DNA from 2 places in the Sphingomonas sp. SP3 genome. Region 2 is predicted to be linked to the other one. Evidence: predicted binding sites of a transcription regulator. Region 2 holds the regulator's gene; the other holds the start of a gene.

Region 1 (10,928 bases), 1.7 Mb from region 2:
CTCGCCTTCTACGAGCGGCTTGTCGCCTTTGCCCGCGAGCATGACCTGATCGTCATTTCGGACTTGGCTTATGCCGAGATCTACTTCGGCGACGAGCCGACCCCGTCGATCCTGCAGGTCGACGGCGCGAAGGATGTCGCGGTCGAGTTCACCTCCATGTCTAAAACCTACTCGATGGCCGGTTGGCGGATGGGGTTCGCGGTCGGCAATGCCAAACTGATCGAGGCGCTGACGCGTGTAAAATCTTACCTCGATTATGGCGCGTTCACGCCGGTCCAGGCGGCTGCTTGTGCCGCATTGAACGGTCCCCAGGACATTATCGAGGCGAACCGCAATCTCTACCGGAAGCGCCGCGACGTACTTGTCGAAAGTTTCGGCCGCGCCGGCTGGGACATTCCCGTGCCGCAGGCGTCGATGTTCGCGTGGGCGCCGATCCCGGAGCAGTTTCGCGATTTGGGCTCGATGGAATTCGCCAAGCGCCTTCTCACCGAAGCCCACGTCGCGGTCGCTCCGGGCGTCGGTTTCGGCGAGGAAGGTGAAGGCTTTGTCCGCCTTGCGCTGGTCGAGAATGAGCAGCGACTTCGCCAGGCGGCGAAAGGCATCAAGAAGATGCTCGGCACTTAGAAGCGCTTCGAGATTCCGGCGTAGAACTCGATATCCGGGGTCTGCTTGTTGAGGCCGAAGTTCGCGCCGGCATCGACCTGCACAGCGCTGTTCACGAGATAAGCGATCGAGCCATCCGCGCTCGCCTGCTTGCCGGTGCCTGCCGGATCCCAGTCCCATTGGCCCCACAAGTCGCCCGACACATTGAGCTTATCAGTCACCTGCCAGCCCAGGCTGACGACTTGCGCCATCGCCGCATGATGTCCGCGCCCGTCCCCATCCGCGGCCCAGTCGAGCTCGGGCGTCAAGCCAACGCTTAGCGGCGACCGGGCAATCGAAAAGCCGATTGGGATGAGCAACCCTGCCTCCCACTTGCCGTTGCCGAGCGAATGCTTGGCGGTCGGGATTTTCACCACCGGAAGCAGCGCCGCCTGAATGTGCGAGTCATTGTTGGTGAGCTGCTGTTTGTAGCCGACCGTGATGTCGCCAAAACCCGATGCGCGGTCATGGAGACTGCCGGCCTTGCTGGTCGCGCGCTGCCACGGCGTCACATCGACTTCGATGTCCGATCGGTCGGTCAGCCCATATTTGAAGGTCGTCTCGCCGATCGCCAGCGACGTATCGCGCTCGCCGGCATTTTTCTGCAGGCTCCAGTCGGCAAGGCCCGTTTCAATCTGGAAGCGCCCGGCCGGCACTGTGCAGGGTGGCGTCGACTTCCCCGGCCGCGCCGCGCAGATCGGTGCGTCCTCAGCGTGCGCGACTGCGGCCGCCCCAAGCGTCGCCACGCCAAACATCAATCGTGTGAAAGCCCCCATGCGGCTTGTCTGCGCCGAAGCCACTTATTCGTCGAGAGGGAGGGAGGTGAAGTTCATGAAAACTTCACGCACCCTCCATCGATTCATACGCCTTTATTACGGACGCACGGCAATCGCTTCGATCGAGATCAGCAGGCCCTTGGGCAGTTGCGTGATCGGGACCGCCCGCGTCGGCGGATTCTTCGGAAAATATTCGCCGAACAAGTCATTCAGCACGGGAAACTGCGATGCATCCGCTAGGTAGATCGTCGTCTTGGCCACGTCCGTCATGCTGAGGCCGGACGCTTCGACCACATTCTTGATATTTTCGAATGCTTGCCGCGCCTGCGCTGCGAACTCGCCGGAAACGCTGCCGTCGGCAGCAAGGCCCGCCTGCCCGGAAATGAAGACCAGTTCGCCGAAGGCGCCGACCGCCTGGGAATAGGGTCCCAGCGCGGCCGGCATATCTGCACTCTCGATCACTCGCTTGGGCATCAAGCGGCTTTCAGCTGTACGGAACTGGTCCGGTTCATCAGCACGCCGAGCACCAGCGCGATGACCAGCAGGAACGGCACGTCGCCGACGAGATGACCTTTCATCATCGGCGTACGGAATGCTTCCCATCCCATGACCAGCGCGTGAGCGACGCTCGACCAGACGACGAACCAGATCAGCGACGCGTTGGCCGCGGGGTCCTTGGCCGCCCGGATCATGAAAACGCCGAGCACCACGTAAACCCCGGCGATCATCATGAAATAATCGCTCGAGGCGGGGCTTCCCTCATGCCACGCCCAGCCGGACGGCCAGATGATCAGCATGGCGTAGAGCGAACAGAATGCGAGTCCGAAGACGATCAGCGCGACGGACAACAAAGGATTGCTTTTGGACATGTCTGTCCTTTCTTGGAGAGGTTCGTGGAGAGGTTACGCTTACTTCGACCGGGGGACGCCGGGAGAGGTCGCAACCGGGACCAGCTCACCGCTGTCGATGTCGTAGAAGAAGCCGAAAATGTCCACCGACTTGGGTGTACCGGGTTGGTCGCGGATGAGTTGCACGTCGCTCTTCAGCGACTGCTCGTAATCGGTGATGCACAGCGCCTCGCGCGGGAAGGCATGCGCGATGTCCGCTTCCTGCTCGTGCCGGAACGCGTCGATGATTCCGTCCGCGGTGAACGTCGTGGCGCCGCAATAGCTGTGGTGGACGACGACGATATTCTCGATCCCGAAGAGATGCTGGGCGACGGCGATCGACCGCAGCGCGTCGAACGCCCGTCCACCGGCAACTACGATCGGAAACACTGTCGCGGTCGACGCGACCTTCAAGCCCTGGTCGTCAAACAGGATTTCGCCGGGGTAAACGTCTCCCAGTCGCTCGGCCACGAGCTCGGGAATTCGCGCCGCGCGTGGATCGTAGCAGTAAATCACCACGGTTTTCAGGGGCACGGCGTGGGAGAAAGCCTCGCGCACGGCGGCTTCGTCGAAGCCCTTCGTGGAGCTGAAGGCAAATTTGGTTAGATCGTTCATGCTGCACCTTTAGTGTATATGCACATATGTTAAGATAACGCGGTACTGGATTGAGATACGACTAGCCGGCTGAACGGGCGGCGGAAGCGATTGCTGCCGATGAACGACGAACGGTCGCGACGCCGGCTTCGCCCAGGATTCGCTCCATTTCGGCCTGCGCACGCTCCCAGTGTCCGACTGCCTGGCCCAGGACCTGCGACCCCGCCGTGCTCAGCCGGACCAAACGCGTGCGTCCTTCTGTCACGCTAGCCACAAGGCCGCGCGCCTCGAGCGGCCGCAGGTTCCGGGTGAGCGTAGTGCGGTCCATTCCAAGCTCGTCGGAAAGCGCGCTGATCGACAGCTCTTCCTTCGCGGCGATCGTCACCAAGACCTCAACCTGGGATGGGCGGAGCCCGGTCGCGCGCATCTCGTCGTCATAGAAGCGGGTGATCGCGCGCGCCGCCGCGCGCGTCCGCTTGCACAGGCAGCGGTCGAGTACCGATTGCGCGACTTGAGAGACTTCCGACGACATGATGCGTGTATATGCACGTACGATTGGTGCGTCAATCAAGTATCAGCGGCGGCCCCGTTCTCCTCTGGGTGCCACGACGATCTGCTCGCCCGGGCGCGCGTCATGGCTCTGCGCCCTCACCTTCGCGAACTCGGAGTTCGGGTTCCACTGCGGCCAGTCGCGGCTGTTCGAGATGCGCGCGCCGATTGCGTAGAACAGCTCGGCCTCCTGCTTGGCGCCTTCGAGGTTCCAGCTCGACGACCAGGCGTCGCAGGGCTGGTGGTAGCATTTGGCGGTGAAGGCATCGAGCCAGCGGTTGCCCGCCACGCGCCCGCCATCCTTCATGTCGTAAGCGCCGGCAAGCGCCATATCGAGCAGCACCGGTACGCCGCGCTTGGCGAGCGAGAAATGGTCGGCGCGATAGAAGAGGCCGCGCTCCGGATGGCTCTCGGGTGTGACGTAGCGGCCCTGCGCCTTCGCCTCTTCTTCCATGTAGCGCTCGAGCTCGCTCTGCCCGCGCCCGACCAGCACCGCATCGTTCACCGGTCCCGCAAACTGGAGCGTGTCGAAGGTCAGGTTCGCGGCCATGGTCTCGTGCGGATAAAGCGGATGCTGCGCGTAATATTCGCTGCCGAGTAGCCCGCGTTCCTCGCCCGTCCATGCCGTGAACAATAAGGTGCGCTGCGGCCGCGGGCCTGACGCAAACTTGCGCGCCACCTCGATCATCGCGGCGAGGCCGAGTGCGTCGTCGGCAGCGCCCGGGCGGACTGTACGGCCTTCAGCGTCGGGCGCGCCGATCCCGTACGCATCCCAATGCCCGCCATAGCTCACCGTCTCATTCGGATAGGCGGAGCCGGTGAGCTTGCCGATCACGTTGAGGCTGGTCAGGCGCGTGAGCTCGACCGGCGCTTGTGCGGAGAAGGTCGCGTGGAGGTCGATTGGCTTAAACGCGGCGCTCCGCGCCTGCCGCTTCAAGGTTTCATAATCATAGCCCGCGCGCTTCAGCAGGGCTTCGGCGGCCGGCCGCTGGATCCAACCCTGCAGAAGCACCGGCTGCTGCGCGCCCTGCGGGAGCACTATATTGAAGTTTTCGCCCATCGCAGACTGGACGACGTTCCAGCCGTAGCCCGCGCCTGCGGTCTCGTGGATGATCAGCGCCGCGATCGCCCCGCGCCGCGCGGCCTCGTCATATTTGTAGGTCCAGCGCCCGTAATAAGTCATTGTCTGGCCGCCGAACTTGCCCGCAACCGGGTCGCCCGCCGCGGCCTCGAAGTCCGGATCGTTGACCAGGATCAGCGCGACCTTGCCCTTGAGATCCTGTCCTTTGAAATCGTCCCAGTTCCGCTCCGGCGCGTTGACCCCGTATCCGACGAACACGATCGGCGCGTTGGCGATCCGCGCCTCATTCGTGTCGCGCACGGTGCTCAGGTAAATGTCGTCGGGAAAACGCAGCGCCGTCGTCGACGCGCCCTGCTTCACCGAAAAGCTCATCGGCGACTGCAGCTTGGTGCGGATCATCGGCACCGTCTGGGTCCAGGTTCCGTTCTCTCCGCCCGGTTCCAGCCCCGCCAAGTGGAACTGCTGGATCAGGTAGGTGATCGTCTTCTCTTCGCCCGGCGTGCCCATCGACCGGCCCTGGAAATCTTCGGAAGCCAGCACGCGCGTGACCTCGCTCATCCGCTCGGTGCTGATGTCGGCTGGGTCTACATGCGGCATTGCCGCCGGCAGTTCGGGCGGTCCGTTATGATCGGCCGGCAGCAACTGGGGAGCCTCGTGCGTCGCGCAACCCGCGAGCAGCGACATTGTCGCGAAAGGCAGCCAGGTCCGCATCATAATCCTCCAATCCGCCCCGCTCGCCTAACGGCTCTGTCGGCCTTTCGGTCCTGATCCCGCGACCTTTCGATAAGTGTCGAGCACGCTTTGCGACGCCGCGTCCCAATCGAACTGTGCGCTCGCTTCCCGCGCGGCCATCCCGAGCGTCTTCCGCTTCTGCGGCTCGCGGGCCAGCTCAGCAATCGCCGCCACCGCTTCGCCCTCATCCCGATAGAGTAGGCCGGTACCTCCATCCTCGACCAGCGCCCGCGCGCTGTCGGCGTCAGCGCAGACGACCGCGAGGCCCGACGCCATCGCTTCCAGCACGACATTGCCGAACGCTTCGGTCCGGCTTGGCTGGAGCAGGATGTCAGCGCTTGCGACAGCACGACCGAGAGCCTCATTATCAAGATGGCCGGTAAGCACTGCGCCCCCGAGCGAGTCGAATGCGTTCCGCGCCGGCCCTTCCCCGACGGCCAATGCGCGGACCTTGATCCCCTGATCGCTCAGGCGTCGCACCACGTGCACGAATTCCTCGGTGCCTTTCTCAAGGACCAACCGCCCGAAGAACAGGAGGACCACATCCTGGTCGTCCCAGCCTTTTGATCGTCGCCAGCCGGCGTCTCGCCGCGCCGGGTTGAAGCGTTTGCGGTCGACGCCGCGGCTCCACAGGCTGACATGATCATCGCCACGCAGCGCCTTTATTTCGCCGATCGTGGCGGGCGTCGGAACCAGCACATGGTCCGCGCGACGATAGAAGCGGCGCAGGTGCGCTTCCGCCAGCGGTTTCGCCCAGCCCGCGCCATAATGTTCGAAATAGGTCTCGAACCTGGTGTGAAGGCTCGCGACGATCGGCGCGCCCATGCGCTTCGCCAGCGTCTGCGCACGCGTGCCGAGGATGTCGGGCGTCGAGACATGCAAGACCTCGGGCGAAAAGCCCGCGATGTCGCGGCGAATGCCTTTTGGGATACCGAGCGCCAGCCGGAACTCGCCGCGCACCGGCAATCGCACGGACGGTACGGGGACCAGCTTGCCTTCCGGCTCGAATGCCGGCGTGTCGGTGACAGGCGAATAAACCCGCACTTCATGGCCCTGGCGCTCTGCCAGTCCCACCATCTTGTTCAGTGCCTGGTTCGCGCCTTCGCGCACATAATTATAATTGCCGGAGAAGAGCGCGATCCGCATCGCTTACAGCCGACGGAAATTGAGGATCGCGTTGAGCAGGAACACGGCGAGGCCGGCAACGACCGAAACCAACGTCCTCGCCACCAGGTAATTGATCGGCGTCCAGCGGATCATCGCCGCAAACAGGATAAGCGTGATCGCGAGCCCTACGCCCGCGTTGACCAGGAAGTAGAAATAGCCGGTGGCAACGTGCCGGTCCGTGCCGCGAAAGATCCACGTCCGGCCCAACGCGTAGTGGATCGAGTTGGCCGCGACGAAGGCCACTGCCGCGGCCACGACCTTGTCCAGCTCCGATTCGGTGACCAGCAGCCATAACAAGGCCAGGTCGAACGCGAACACGCCGCAGCTGACGACCGTGTTGCGCGCGAGCATGTTCGCGGCGTGGCGCGACCAAATCCGACGCAGCAGCCCAGCTTCGGGAACGGGCCGGCCGGCCATGCCTTCGCTCAGGCTGCGCGTGCCGTGATTGGCGACGAGCGTCGTACCGCTTCGCCCTGGTCAGCGAACCTGGTGCTCCGCTTCAGCCGCGGGTGAACGAATAGGAACGGCAGCTTCAGGAACAGTAGTTCCGAATGGATGAAACTGTCGACCGCCCGCTCCCACCATTTGGCGTTGCGCACGCCATTGGCGGCAAGCCAGTCGTCATAGGGCTGCCAGTGGCTCGGCTCATCCTGCTCGATGATGTCGAAGATTTTCGCCAGCTGCCGATCGCTCCGCACGTGCGAATTGCGCAGCAATATCTCGACCTGCTTGTAGCCGCGTTTTTCCGTCAGCGAGATGACCCGGCAAAGCCGGCCGAACAGATCCTCGTCCTCAACGACTTCGCGCTTGTCGAGATCGTCGATCTTCTTCCCGAACATGATTTCGACGAAGCGGTCGATGTGGCCGAACGCGCTGTCGACCGCCAGCGGCATCATCCCGCGCCGTTCGAACCAGCGGCGGAACATCAAATAATGCTTTCGCTCGTCGGCTCGGTGTTTCTCGATCCGGTCGATCAGCTCGCTATTATCCGGCCAGCGCCACTGCACTGCCGCGAGGAGGTCGTCGATGGCGGTGTAACCGCGGTGCTCGTTGTAAATGTAGATCGACCCGAGAACATCCAGGTATCGATTCCGGAACCATGTACGCATGCCCACGGGCTAGAGGTCGATCACCCCGGGCGCAAGGCTGCTGGTCGATGCGCCGGCCGGTTGTGGCACTGCGGTCAATCCACAGGAAAAAATGCGTTAACCATCATTTACCCGCTTGCGTCTGATTTCAGTTGAGGCACAATAGGTAGTAGCGCGAGAGGGGGAACTCTCAATTACTGGTGTTCGGCGCCGGAATCACTATATTCCGGTGACGGGCGCGCTCGTCCCCGATTTCCACAGGGGACGGGAGTGAAAAAGCCCCGTCGAGCGCGAAAAGAGGCTAGGATGCCGGCCATGGCTCCGAGTCGAACAATTGCAGAACAAACGACCCATGAACGGGTCGCGGAAGGACGGGGTAGCGCGATGGATTTTTCGACCAGCTCAGAAGTACCGAGCGATGACGTTTCGACCACCGTGTCCGCATCCAAGCGCGTCGATGCGCCCAAGTTCGACGTCAAGACGGATTCCGAGCGCGACGCGCTCCTGACGGAGTTCGGCAAGGATACGCTGAAGGACCGCTACCTGCTCCCCGGCGAAAGCTATCAGGACTTGTTCGCGCGCGTCGCTGCTGCTTACGCCGATGACGACGAGCACGCCCAGCGCGTCTACGATTATATCTCGAAGCTGTGGTTCATGCCGGCGACCCCGGTGCTGTCGAACGGCGGAACGGGCCGCGGCCTCCCCATCAGCTGCTACCTCAACAGCGTATCCGACAGCCTCGAAGGCATCGTCGGCACCTGGAACGAGAATGTCTGGCTGGCGAGCCGCGGCGGCGGCATCGGCACCTACTGGGGCCACGTCCGCGGGATCGGTGAGCCCGTCGGCCTCAACGGCAAGACCAGCGGCATCATTCCGTTCGTCCGCGTGATGGACAGCCTGACCCTGGCGATCAGCCAGGGCTCGCTCCGGCGCGGTTCGGCTGCTTGCTACCTCGACATCTCGCACCCGGAGATCGAGGAGTTCCTCGAGATCCGCAAGCCGAGCGGCGACTTCAACCGCAAGGCGCTCAACCTCCACCACGGCGTGCTCATCACCGACGAGTTCATGCAGGCGGTGCGCGAAGGCAGCGAGTTCACGCTTCGCTCTCCGCGCGACGGCTCGGAGCGGAGCACGGTCGACGCCCGCTCGCTGTTCCAGAAGCTGGTCGAAACCCGCCTCGCGACCGGCGAGCCGTACATCATCTTCATCGACCAGGTGAACCGGTCGATGCCGAAGCATCACCGCGACCTCGGCCTCAAGGTTTCGACCTCGAACCTCTGCTCGGAAATCACGCTCCCGACCGGCAAGGATCATTTGGGCGCGGACCGCACCGCGGTCTGCTGCCTGTCGTCGCTCAACCTCGAAACCTGGGACCAGTGGAACGGCGACAAGCAGTTCATCGAGGATGTGATGCGCTTCCTCGACAATGTGCTCAGCGACTACATAGCCCGCGCGCCGGACGAGATGGCGCGCGCCAAATATTCGGCGGAGCGCGAGCGCAGCGTCGGCCTCGGCGTGATGGGCTTCCACTCCTTCCTCCAGGCGCGCAATATCCCGTTCGAAGGGGCGATGGCCAAGAGCTGGAACCTCAAGATCTTCAAGCATGTCCGCGCGCAGGTCGACCAGGCGTCGATGATGCTGGCGAAGGAGCGCGGGCCGTGCCCCGACGCCGCCGACATGGGCGTGATGGAGCGCTTTTCGTGCAAGATGGCGATCGCGCCGACCGCGTCGATTTCGATCATCACCGGCGGCACGTCCGCCTGCATCGAGCCGATCCCGGCTAACATCTACACCCACAAGACTTTGTCGGGCAGCTTCTCGATCAAGAACCCGTACCTTGAGAAGATGCTCAAGGAGAAGGCGAAGGACAGCGCCACGGTGTGGAATTCGATCCTGGAGAATGGCGGGTCGGTCCAGCACCTCGACTTCCTGACGCAGGAAGAAAAGGACGTGTTCAAGACCAGCTTCGAGATCGACCAGCGTTGGCTGATCGAGCTTGCCGCCGACCGCACGCCGTTCATCGACCAGGCGCAGTCGCTGAACCTGTTCATCCCGGCCGACGTCGACAAGTGGGACCTGATGATGCTCCACTTCCGCGCGTGGGAGCTCGGCATCAAGTCGCTCTATTACCTGCGTTCGAAGTCGGTGCAGCGCGCGGGCTTTGCCGGCGGGGTCGAGGCGGACAACACGCCCGAGCTCAAGGAAATCCAGCTCGCCTCCTCGACCGATTATGACGAGTGCCTGGCATGCCAGTGATCTCCGACCGCACCCGCAAGTTTGCCAAGCGGGCCGGCATGGTCGTGCTCGGCCTCGTTGCGCTCGACCTCGCCGCAGGCGCGGCAGCGGTCGTGCTCGGCCTGACAGTGCTAAAGCGGTGACGATGGGCCTGTCCTCTGGGCGAATGATCGAGCTGGTTGCGGCGGTGATGTTCCTCATCGCCGCCGTCTGGCTTTATCGCCGAAAGGACGGGGCCGACCCGCAATATGGCAGCCAGGGCGCGGTGCTCCTGCTCGTTGTCGGCGTGATCATGGCCATCCACGCGCTTGGCGGGCTCGATTATCACCCGAGCGAGAGCGAACTCGACGCGCTGAAGGGTCAGGGTCGATGATCTTCACCATGCTCCTCCTGGTGCCCGTCGCGGCCCTCCTGTGGCTCGCTTTGGTGTCGCACAGCGGAATCCCCAAGCGCGTCGGCGCGATCGCGGCAGCGGCGGTGACCGTTGCGGGCGCGCTGTCGGTGCCGCCGATGGTCCCTGACGAGCTCGGCAGCTACCGCATTTCGTCGGTGCGCGACGTAACTGCGATCGCAGCCGCCGCGACCGGCAGCATTTATCTGCTGCTGTGGACCAGGATCCACCGCGGCCGCGGGCGCAACCGCACGCTTGCCTCGATTGCCGCGATCATCGGGCTCGTGCCGATCCTCGCCGCCCTCGCTGCGGCTTTCTACGCGGCGCGCGGCTGATGCGGCGTTTTGCTCCCCTCCTCGCAGTTTTCGCGCTTAGCGCCTGCGCAGCGACGCAGGATGCGGCGGCCGTCGCGCCCGGAGCGCCCGGCTTCCTCCTCGGCCTGTGGCACGGCTTCATCTTCCCGGTCGCCTGGATCGTCTCGCTCTTCACCAGCCAGGTCGCGGTCTACGCGGTGCCCAACAACGGCGGCTGGTACGATTTCGGCTATTTCCTCGGCATCGTCGTGTTCGGCGTCGGCGCCCGCAAGTCCCACGTCGTCTATCGCGACAACGTCATCAACGTTCGCGCGCGCAGAATTCAGGAGTAACGCACATGCCTCTTCTCGAAGCCCGCAAGCAGTATAAGCCCTTCGAATATCCGTGGGCGTTCGAATATTGGAAGCGCCAGCAGCAAATCCACTGGATGCCGGAGGAAGTGCCGCTCGGTGAGGATTGCCGCGACTGGGCG
Region 2 (10,928 bases):
TGGCGATGAGCGCGCATGTCGACATCAAGCGCGACCTGACCCCGCACCGGCTGCGCGAAGGCCTCAATGCCCTGTTGCGCCCCCACCCCGTCTCGGTGCTGGAGGTCGAGCAAGTGACGGATGACTGGCACGCGCGGTTCAACTGTGTCGGCCGCCGCTACCTCTACCGGATCCGCAACCGGCGCGCGCCCCCTGCCCTGGACGTAGGCAAGGTCTGGCACATTGCGGTGCCGCTCGACGTGGATGCCATGCGGGAGGGCGCGCAGCACCTGATTGGACGTCATGACTTCACGACCTTCCGCTCGGCGCAATGCCAGTCGGATAGCCCGGTGAAGACCTTGGACGCGCTGGATGTCGCGCGGAACGGGGACGAAATCCACGTGCGGGCCGCGGCGCGGAGCTTCCTTCATCACCAGGTACGGTCCATGGTCGGCTGCCTGGCGATGGTCGGCCGCGGGCAGTGGCAGCCCGACGACATGAAGAAGGCGCTGGAGGCTAAGGATCGTGCCGCGCTCGGGTTCAATGCCCCGCCCGACGGCTTGTACTTCGTCGAGGCGGTCTACCCCTAGACGAGGAGCTCGCGGGCCATCGGCCGGCTTTCCCACGCCTGCGGGCTCGCGCTCAGCGCATAGGCGCCGGCGGTGAACATGGCGATCAGGTCGCCCGGTTCCGCGTGCGGAAGCATCACCTCGTCGCCAAACACGTCGTTCGGGGTCGCGAGGCAGCCGGTCACGGTCACCTGCTCATCCCGCGGCGTATCGAAGCGATTAGCAACGGCGATCGGGAAATTGCCATGGCCGCGTTCGAGCAGGCAGCCGGTGGCGCGGAGCAGGTGATGACCGCCGCCGTCGGTGGTCAGGAAGGTCTGGCCGCAACTCTCGGTGCGGTCGATCACGCGGGAGAGATAGACGCCGGCTTCGGCAACCAGCCAGCGGCCAAGCTCAAGCGACAGGCGGGTGGTCGCGAGCAGTTCGGGCGCTGCGCACAGGGTTTCGTGAAGCGCACTCGCAAGACGATAAACGTCGAGGTGCTGCTCACCATCGAAGCAAGGTACGTCGAAGCCGCCGCCGAGGTTTAACTCGGGGATCGGCATGTCGAGCACATTGGCGATGTCGCCGGCGCAGGAAACAATGGCCTTGTGCGCTTCGATCACGGCGGCATCGTCGAGGCACTGAACACCAGCAAAGATGTGCAGGCCGCGCCAGTCCACTTCCGCTTCGAGCAGCCCCTGAACCAGGCCGGGGGCGCGATCCGCGTCGACCCCGAACGGGCTTGGCCGGGCGCCCATGGTGATGCGGCCCTCGCTGATCGAAAACGGCGGGTTCACGCGAACTGCCAATTTCGGACGAATCCCGAGCTTTTCGCCGGCAAGGATCGCGCGCCGCGCCTCGGCCTCGCTCTCGACGCTGATCGTCGCGCCGGCGGCGACACCGGCCTCCAGCTCCTCGTCGAGCTTACCCGGCCCGGCAAACGTCATCGGGATGCCTGCAAGCTCCGCGCGTTTCAGCCGGTCGAGCTCACCCTTCGAGACGATGCGGAAGCCGTCAACATACCTCCCAATGAAGTTGAGCAACGGCTCATAAGGATTTGCAGTGACGGAATAATATACCGCCAACCCGTCTGGCATCGCTGCCCGCAACCGGGCGATTTGCGCGCCGACGATGTTGTTGTCGTAGACGAAAAGCGGGGTCCCGCCCGCTTCGGCGACGCATTCCTCCGCGGGGATATTGCCAATCAGCAGTTGGCCGTTCGAATCGGCCGAGAAATATGGCGGGATCGGTCCTGACGGCTTCATTCGATCCCTGCCCCCCGTTTAGCCCGCCTTATTCGGCGGCGATCGCCTCATATTCCTGTGCTGCGAGATACTTTTCGGCATCGAGCGCCGCCATGCAACCCGTCCCCGCCGCGGTGACCGCCTGGCGATAGATCTTGTCCATCACGTCGCCGCAGGCGAACACGCCCTCGACGCTGGTGCGCGTGGTGCCGGTTTCGACCTTGATATAGCCGTCCTCGTCGAGTTCCAGCTGGCCGACGAAGAGCTCGGTCGCGGGCTGGTGGCCGATCGCAACGAACGCGCCTTCGACTTCGACGCGGCTGACGTCACCGGTGCGCTTATTCTTGATATCGAGCCCGACGAGCGCCTCGGGATCGCCGCCACCGACGAACTCAACGACTTCGCTGTCCCAGATGACGTTGATCTTCTCGTTCGCGAATAGCCGGTCCTGGAGGATCTTTTCGGCGCGAAGGCTGTCGCGGCGATGGATCAGGGTGACGTCATGGCTGTGATTGGTGAGGTAGAGCGCTTCCTCGACCGCGGTGTTGCCACCGCCGATCACAGCGACTTTCTTGCCGCGATAGAAGAAGCCGTCGCAAGTCGCGCAGGCCGAAGCACCCCTGCCCTTCATATGCTCTTCGGACGGAAGGCCGAGCCAGCGTGCCTGGGCGCCTGTCGCAATCACCAATGCATCGGCGAAATATTGCGCGCCGCTGTCGCCGGTCAGGCGAAACGGACGCCGCGACAGGTCCACCGAAGCAATGTGATCCCACACCACCTTGGTCCCGACATGCTCAGCCTGGGCCTGCATCTCTTCCATCAGCCACGGGCCCTGGATCACCTCGCGGAAACCCGGGTAGTTTTCGACGTCGGTGGTGGTCGTTAGCTGGCCGCCCGGCTGAATCCCCTGAATGACGATCGGGCTGAGGCCCGCACGCGCCGCGTAAATGGCCGCGGTCCACCCGGCGGGACCGGAGCCAAGAACAGCCACCCGCGTCGAAATACTGTTAGTCATGGCGTCGATTTAGGGGCGGTTTGACGCCCCCGCAACGTCCCGTTGGTCAGACGGCGCGGCGCCCAACGATGAAGTTCCAGATAAGAACGATGATTCCGACAACGAGCAAAATATGAATCAGGCTGCCGCCAATATGGACCAGGAGGCCCAGCGCCCAAAGGACGAGCAGGATGATCGCGAGCGTCAGAAGCATGGTGCATTCCTTCCGTGGTTCGCGGGCCGTAACGGACAAGTTACAAGCCCGTTCCGGTTGGAAGATTAAACCAGCCGGCTCTGCTTGACCGCCGCCTCGATGAAGCCCGCGAACAGTGGATGGGGCTCAAACGGCCGGCTCTTCAGTTCGGGGTGGAACTGGACGCCGATGAACCAGGGATGGTCGGGCCGCTCGACGATCTCCGGGAGCTGATCGTCCGGAGACATGCCGGAGAAGATGAGCCCCGCCCCTTCCAGCGCGTCGCGGTAATGGACGTTGACCTCATAACGGTGACGGTGGCGCTCGCTGATCTCATCCGATCCGTAGAGCGCCCGAACGACGCTATTGCCGTCGAGCTTGGCCGGATAGGCACCCAGCCGCATGGTGCCGCCAAGGTCGCCGCCGGCAGCGCGCTGCTGCAGGCCTTCGTCGCTCATCCACTCGGTAATCATGCCCACCACGGGCTCCGAGGTTTCGCCGAACTCGGTCGTTGACGCTTCGCTGATCCCGGCCTGGTTCCGCGCTGCCTCGATGCACGCCATCTGCATGCCGAGGCAGATGCCGAAGAAGGGAATTTCGCGCTCGCGGGCGAACTTCACGCTTGCGATCTTCCCTTCACTGCCGCGCTCGCCGAACCCCCCAGGCACGAGGATACCGTGCAACGGCTCGAGCTCGGCGGCAATTTCAGAATCGGGATGCTCGAACAGCTCGGCGTCGATCCATTCGATGTTGACCTTGGCTCGATTGGCGATGCCGCCGTGAACCAAGGCTTCGCGCAGGCTCTTATAGGCGTCCGGCAATCCGACATATTTGCCGACAACGCCGATCGTGACCTCGCTGTCGTAATGGTCGATCCGGTCCATGATCTCGTGCCAGCGCGCGACATCCGGTTGCGGCGCATCCTCGATACCGAAAGCACGGAGGACCTCATCATCGAGGCCGGCTGCATGATATTGAAGCGGCACATCGTAGATGTTGCGTGCATCGAGCGCCTCGATGACCGCCGACTTGGGCACGTTGCAGAACAAGGCGATCTTCTCGCGTTCCCCCTCGGGCAACGGCCGGTCGCAGCGGCACAGCAGCACTTCGGGTTGGACGCCGAGGCTTGAAAGCTCCCGCACCGACTGTTGCGTCGGCTTCGTCTTGAGCTCGCCGGCAGCGTTGATCCACGGGACCAGGGTCGTGTGGACGCTGACGCTGTTGCCGCGGCCAAGATCGTTCCTCAGCTGGCGGATCGATTCGATGAACGGCAGGCTCTCGATATCGCCGACCGTCCCACCGATCTCGCAAATGACGAAGTCGAGCCCGTCGATATCAGTAAGCGCGAATTCCTTGATCGCGTTGGTGACGTGGGGAATGACCTGGACCGTCGCGCCGAGATAATCGCCGCGCCGTTCCTTCGCGATGATGTCGCGGTAGATGCGGCCCGTCGTGACATTGTCCGATTGCTTCGAGGAAACGCCGGTGAAGCGTTCGTAATGGCCAAGGTCGAGGTCGGTCTCCGCCCCGTCGTCGGTCACATAGACTTCGCCATGCTGATAAGGGGACATCGTCCCCGGATCGACGTTCAGATAGGGGTCGAACTTTCGGATTCGGACCTTGTAGCCACGCGCCTGGAGAAGCGCCCCGAGGGACGCTGAAAGCAAGCCTTTCCCAAGCGATGAAACCACGCCGCCGGTGACAAATATGAACCGCGCCATGGGAGTTGAGGCTTAGGGGGATAAGCGCACCCGACGCAAGGCCGGGACGCGAAAAAAGTTTTTCAGCGGCCGGTTATTGGGCGAGCGGTACCGCCGGCTGCTGCTGGGTCGCGGGTGCGGCCGGGACCGGTTGGGCCGGCTTCGACTGTTCGATCGGGGCGGCGCTATTGGCCAGCGACGTGTCGATCTTGGTCGGCACGCGGGTCGCGCCGGCAATCGCCGCCATGACGATCGACAGGACGATGAAGATTCCGCCGAGGATCGAGGTCGAGCGGGTGAGGAAGTCGGCCGCGCCGCGCGCCGTCATGAACCCCGAGGAGCTTCCGCCGACGCCAAGGCCGCCGCCTTCCGAGCGCTGCATCAGGATGACCCCGACGAGCGAAATGGCGACAAGCGATTGAACGATCAGGAGGAATGCGAACATGACGGACTTTCCGGGAATTGGGTTGGCGGCGATCTAGGCGATCGACGTTCAGCCTTCAACCGTCGCCGCAGCGGCAACGATGGGGATGAAATCGTTGGCCTTCAGGCTTGCGCCGCCAACCAGCGCACCATCGACGTCCGCAATCGCGAATATTTCGTCCGCGTTCGAGGCTTTGACCGAGCCTCCGTATAGAATGCGAACACCACTGCCGGCCGCGCCGTAGCGCTCATGGAGCAGCCCGCGAATCGCGGCATGCATCTCGGCAATCTCCTCGACCGTCGGGATCTTGCCGGTGCCGATGGCCCAGATCGGCTCATAGGCGATCGCGAGCTCGGCCTCCTCGGTCGGCTCGTGCGGGATCGAGCCGTCGAGCTGGGCAAGCACGGTATCGACCGCTCTGCCGCTTTCGCGGACTTCCAAGCTCTCGCCGACGCACAGGATGACGTTGAGTCCGCATTCAAGCGCGGCGTGAGCCTTGGACTGGACCTCGGCATCGCTTTCGCGCTGCGCCTCGCGTCGTTCACTGTGCCCGACGATGGTCAGGACCGCGCCCGCGTCGAGCAGCATTTGCGCCGACGTGCAGCCGGTATGCGCCCCCTTGGGTTCGTGATGCACGTCCTGGCCACCAATGGCGAAGTCCGGAACCGCGCGCGCCGCTCGCTCGATCAGGATCGCAGGGACGCAAAGCGCGACGTCGACGCCGGAATAGCCGCGCGCGGCCTCGGCGATCAGGCGGACCTCAGCAAGGTCAGACGCCAGGCCGTGCATCTTCCAATTGCCGGCAACGAGCTTCTTCAACGCCATTCATGACCCCCAATCGGCGCCCCGAGTAGCTGGGCCGCTTGATGCGCGCTACCCTGCCCCCTAAAGCACGCGCCATCCCCTTCAGAGCTGGATTGACATGTCTTCCTTTTTCCGTCGCGTTTCCAAGTCCAAAGTCGGCACCTGGATCATGGCTTCAATCCTGATCGCGATCCTCGCAGGTTTCGCGATCAGCGACATTTCCAACTTTGGGTCCGGCAATATCGGCTTCGGCATGGGCAGCACGACGGTCGCCGAAGTCGGCGACCAGCAGATCGGCGAAACCGAAATGAGCGAGGCGATGCAGCGCCGGCTGCAAGACGTGCGTCGCGAAAAACCCGAGGCCGATTATGCGACCATCGCCGGGGACTTCGAGACGATCCTCAATGCGCTCATCGACCAGCGGACCTTGATCGCCTTCGCCAACAAGTTCGATTTCCATTTGTCGAAGCGGCTCGTCGATGCGGAGATCGCGCAAATCCCCGGCACGAAGGGACTGAACGGCCAGTTCAGCCAGCAGGCCTATCAACAATTCCTGGGCCAGCAGCGCCTCACCGACACCCAAGTGCGCCAGGTTCTGACCGGCGGCCTCCTCCAGCGCCTGCTGCTGACCCCGGTCGCGACCAACGCCCGCGTATCGGTCGGAATGGCAACGCCCTACGCCTCGATGATGCTGGAATCGCGTGAGGGCGAAGTGGCGATGGTACCGCTCGACGCGTTCAAGGCGGGGCTCAACCCGACCGACGCCGACCTTCAGAGCTTCTACCAGACCAACCGTGCGCGCTACATGATCCCCGAACAGCGCGTGCTCCGCATCGCCCGGGTCGGTCCCGAGCAGGTCGCCGGCGTGACTGCATCCGACCAGGAGATCGCGACTTACTATAACGCCAACAAGGCGACCTACGCTGCCAAGGACACGCGCACGATCAGCCAGGCGGTGGTCCAGAACCAGGCAGCGGCCAGCGCCATCGCGGCAAAAGCCAAAGCGGGCGCGACGATCCAGGCCGCAAGCGGCGGAGCAGCCGTTACCTCGCTTAGCGACCAGACGCGCGACGCTTATGCGGGCGTTGCCGGAAACAGGGCGGCCGCAGCCGTCTTCGCTGCATCGCAGGGCGCAGTGGTCGGGCCGGTCCAGTCCGATTTCGGCTGGGTTGTCGCCAAGGTCGAATCCGTGAAGTCGGTCAGCGGCAAATCGCTCGAGCAGGCCAAGGGCGAGATCGCGGCCAAGCTCAATGTCGACAAGCGCAAGCAGGCGATCGAGGACATGGCCGACAAGCTGCAGAACGCGGTCGACGACGGCAGCAACTTCGTCGAAGCGGCAGCGGCAGCAAAGGCGCCGGTGACGAGCACGCCGCTGATCACCGCGGCCGGCACGTCACGCGCGGATCCGTCGTTCAAGCCCTCCGCCGAGCTCGCGCCGGCGATCAAGACCGGGTTCGACATTGCCGCCAACGACCCGCCCGAGATCGTCTCGCTGCCGAACGACCAGGGTTATGCGATGGTCCACCCGGCGCAGATCCAGCCCGCGGCTCCGGCCCCGCTGGCGAGCATTCGCGACCGCGTGGTGAGCGACTGGGTCGCCAACCGCGCGGCGCAACGTGTGAAGGCCGTAGCCGACGCGATCGCCGCGAAGGCCGGTCGTGGCATGCCGCTCGCTCAGGCGGTGAAGGAGTCCAACTCTCCCCTTCCGCCGGTTCGCCCGATCGCAGCGCGCCGGATCCAGATCGCCAATTCGAAGGAGCCGGTGCCGCCCGCGCTGCAAACGATGTTCACGATCACCCAGGGCGCGGCCAAGGTTGCACCGGACCCGCAGGGCCGCGGGCTGTTCATCGTCAAGGTGAATAAGGTCACGCCGGGCAACGCGTTGCTTCAGCCGGGCCTCATCAGCCAGATGCAAACCGAGCTCCAGCAGAGCGCGGCCGACGATTATGCGCGCGAATTCGTGGCCGCCCTCCGCGAAGCGCTGAAGGTCGAGCGCAACGAAAAAGCGATCCAGGACGTGAAGACGCGCCTCACCTCGAGCGGTGGCTGATCGAGCATTGGCGGCGGGCTTGACCCGCGCCCGTTTGTTCAATACACGTTCCCCGTTCGTTCTTTACGACGGGAGTGATGACCGATGCTCACCGCGAAACAGCGTGAATTGCTGCTGTTCATCGACGACCGCCTGAAAGACAGCGGGATTAGTCCGAGCTTCGACGAGATGCGCGAAGCGCTCGACCTCAAATCCAAGTCCGGGGTGCACCGCCTCATTTCGGCGCTCGAGGAGCGCGGCTTCATTCGCCGCCTCCCCAATCGGGCCCGCGCGCTCGAAGTGCTGAAGCATCCCGAGGTCAAGCCGACCGCGTCCGTGACCCAGCTGCGGCCCGCTGCCCCTGCGGCGGCGAATGACACGATGGAAATCCCGCTCCACGGCCGGATTGCCGCGGGTACGCCAATCGAGGCGCTTCAAGGTACGGAGAATTTCTCGGTCCCGGCCGCGCTGCTCGGGCCGGGCGAACATTATGCGCTGGAAGTTTCCGGCGATTCGATGGTCGACGAGGGCATTCTCGATGGCGATTTCGCGCTGATCCGCAAGGTCGACACGGCCCGCGACGGCGAGATCGTGGTCGCCCTGATCGACAACGAAGAAGCGACCCTGAAGACCTTCCGTCGCGAGGGCAGCATGGTCCGCCTGGATCCCGCAAACCGGCAGTACGAGCCTCAGCGCTACGACCCGCGGCGGGTGCAAATCCAGGGTAAGCTGGCTGGCCTGATCCGGCGCTACTGAAGTGGCACGTATCGACTATGTTGAGTTGCCGAGCGCAACCGCGCATGAGCTGACTCGCGCGTTTTACAGCAAAGCGTTCGGCTGGGACTTCACCGACTACGGCCCGACTTATTCGGCGACGACCAACGGCACGACGGACGTCGGCCTCCAGGGCGATCCGGCAGATGCACTGTCAGCGCCCCTGCCGGTCGTCAGGGTGGACGACCTCGAAGCTGCGTTCGACGCGGTTGCCAAGGCTGGCGGAGTCATCGCCAAGCCGATTTTCAGCTTCCCGGGCGGGCGGCGATTCCAGTTCATCGATCCTTCGGGCAACGAGCTCGCCGTGTGGAGTGATCGCTAAGGCGCTAGTTGAGTCCAAGGGTGATGGCCGGTGCGGGAGTTCACCGTATCGAGGCGGGGTTTCGCCCCAAGATAGACCGCAACGCCCCCGGTCCGAGCCAGTCCTGAGCGGTCTAGTTTCAGCCAGCGCGGGGTGCATCCCCTGGGCAGGCGGCGGTCCGAGACGATGATATCCGCTTGGGCACACGCCCTGGTAAATGGCACCCAGTCGATCCACGTCGCGGACCGCGTTGCAAGGAGCCGCCATTCCCGCCCGTCCTTGCGAAGCACGGCCACACAGGCATCGTTCGAGCAATCGCTAAACGGGCGCTCGTCGAGCGCCGCGGGATCGCCATCAAAGCCGGAGGCTTCAGCAAGCAGGGAACGGACATAGTCGCCCGCGCGGTCTCGGAGGATGAACGGTGTTTTCCCCTCGACGACAGCGACATGCTTGCCATCGCCAGTGATGAGCAATTGAGGTGAGGGCGACGCCGCCGCTCCCGCAATACCCACAAGCACAGGTGCGAATCCCAAAAGCCTCAGCCGGCTGTTCCACAGGCACAACCACAAGCCGCCCGCGACCATCAGCCCATAGGACCAGCCGGGCATTGCCGGCAGGAGCGCGACGGCGCCACTTGCAGACGATACGGCATGAGCCAGGTGGAGCAGGCCATTGATCGAGGCGCCGCAAAGCCACCACAAAGGCCGTCCCCACCCCGCCACGTCCAGCAGCAGCGCCCCGGCTTCCAGCGGCATGATGACGAAGGTCGTCAACGGGATAGCGATGATGTTGGCGCCCACGCCGTAGAGACCGGCCCGGTGGAAGTGGAACAGCGCCATGGGGATTAGCGCGAATTCGACCACAAGGCCGGTCGCAACCATCGCCGCTAGATCGCGTAGGAGCCGAGCCGGGAGCCCCTCTTCCCGGCGCTGAAACCAACGGCGGGACAATGCGGTCGAATGGAGTGCGACGATCGCTGTCACCGCCGCAAAGCTCATTTGGAAGCTTGGGCCGGCCAGCGCTTCAGGCCGGAACAGCAGGACCACGAGGGCACCGGCTGCGATCAGCCTTATGCTCAGGGCGTCGCGGCCAAGCGCGATACCGCCGAGGATCAGGAGCGCGGCGACGCAACTTCGGACCGTCGGCACCTGCGCGCCGGTCAGCAAGGTGTAGCCGATGCCAGCCGCGGCAGCGGCAGCGGCAGCGACCAACACGAGGTTGAAGCGCAGCGCCAATCGCTCGCTCAGGGCCAAGAGCTTCAAGGTCAGGAACATGACGAAGGCGACGACTGCCGCGATGTGAAGACCGCTGACCGAGAGGAGGTGCGTCAGGCCGCTCCGCCGCATCGCCTCGGCATCATCGGCGCTCACCGCATTCTGGTCGCCGGTGGCCAGCGCAATGGCAATTCCCGCAGAACTCGGCGGAAGCTGCGCCGCGATATGCCGCCTAAGGCCATCGCGGGCGCGATCGAGCCCATGCGGATTGGAGGCCCGGACGACTGTCACTGGTCCCATGGCCTTGCCAACTCCACCGATGCCCTTGAGCCAGGCGTCCCGTGCGAAGTCATAAGTTCCGGGCAGCGCCATTGGCGGCGGCGGCGCGAGCCTCGCCTTCACGCTGATGAGCGCGCCCGCGGCAATCCCCGCCGGCAGCTTGTCGTCGTCGACCGACACGCGGACGCGGGGCGGCAATTGACCGCCCTGAGGCGCCAGCGTAAGGCGCACGGCCTGCTTGGCCGCGAGATAGTCGACGCTTTCCACACGTCCGGACACATCGGTGACGACCGGTCGATCGAGGCGCGGCTGCGCAACCCGGGCCGACCGACCCCAAACAAGGGCGCAACCGACAAATGCCGCGAGCGCGAACCAGCCGAGCGCGCGCCCGGCCCTGCCCGCGCCCATGGCGAACCCGATTAGCGAGAGCGCGGAGCTGAGG

Evidence for each region. The regulator LexA, encoded in region 2, represses DNA repair genes until DNA is damaged. The targets are predictions, from matches to a motif close to GTTCCNCNCTTGTTCT.
Region 1: a site for LexA is predicted at 7,844-7,859, ahead of AC4K8G_RS10160 (ribonucleoside-diphosphate reductase subunit alpha). Genes of this name have one in related genera too.

Annotation. Positions count from the first base shown of each region.
Region 1 covers NZ_JBZSOE010000001.1:1,955,256-1,966,183, reverse strand. Annotated here, with positions in the region: gene AC4K8G_RS10210 (LL-diaminopimelate aminotransferase) at 1-624, shown strand, start outside; gene AC4K8G_RS10205 (transporter) at 621-1,388, opposite strand; gene AC4K8G_RS10200 (RidA family protein) at 1,515-1,880, opposite strand; gene AC4K8G_RS10195 (DUF6632 domain-containing protein) at 1,892-2,287, opposite strand; gene AC4K8G_RS10190 (carbonic anhydrase) at 2,327-2,920, opposite strand; gene AC4K8G_RS10185 (MarR family winged helix-turn-helix transcriptional regulator) at 2,982-3,431, opposite strand; gene AC4K8G_RS10180 (M28 family metallopeptidase) at 3,474-5,243, opposite strand; gene AC4K8G_RS10175 (glycosyltransferase family 4 protein) at 5,268-6,407, opposite strand; gene AC4K8G_RS10170 (GtrA family protein) at 6,411-6,845, opposite strand; gene AC4K8G_RS10165 (ferritin-like domain-containing protein) at 6,854-7,537, opposite strand; gene AC4K8G_RS10160 (ribonucleoside-diphosphate reductase subunit alpha) at 7,901-9,772, shown strand; gene AC4K8G_RS10155 (hypothetical protein) at 9,763-9,894, shown strand; gene AC4K8G_RS10150 (hypothetical protein) at 9,897-10,124, shown strand; gene AC4K8G_RS10145 (hypothetical protein) at 10,121-10,477, shown strand; gene AC4K8G_RS10140 (hypothetical protein) at 10,477-10,788, shown strand; gene AC4K8G_RS10135 (ribonucleotide-diphosphate reductase subunit beta) at 10,794-10,928, shown strand, end outside.
Region 2 covers NZ_JBZSOE010000001.1:302,949-313,876, reverse strand. Annotated here, with positions in the region: gene truA (tRNA pseudouridine(38-40) synthase TruA) at 1-569, shown strand, start outside; gene AC4K8G_RS01765 (type III PLP-dependent enzyme domain-containing protein) at 566-1,795, opposite strand; gene trxB (thioredoxin-disulfide reductase) at 1,824-2,789, opposite strand; gene AC4K8G_RS01755 (lmo0937 family membrane protein) at 2,836-2,982, opposite strand; gene pyrG (CTP synthase) at 3,048-4,682, opposite strand; gene secG (preprotein translocase subunit SecG) at 4,756-5,106, opposite strand; gene tpiA (triose-phosphate isomerase) at 5,155-5,910, opposite strand; gene AC4K8G_RS01735 (peptidylprolyl isomerase) at 6,008-7,939, shown strand; gene lexA (transcriptional repressor LexA) at 8,024-8,674, shown strand; gene AC4K8G_RS01725 (VOC family protein) at 8,676-9,014, shown strand; gene AC4K8G_RS01720 (ComEC/Rec2 family competence protein) at 9,011-10,928, opposite strand, start outside.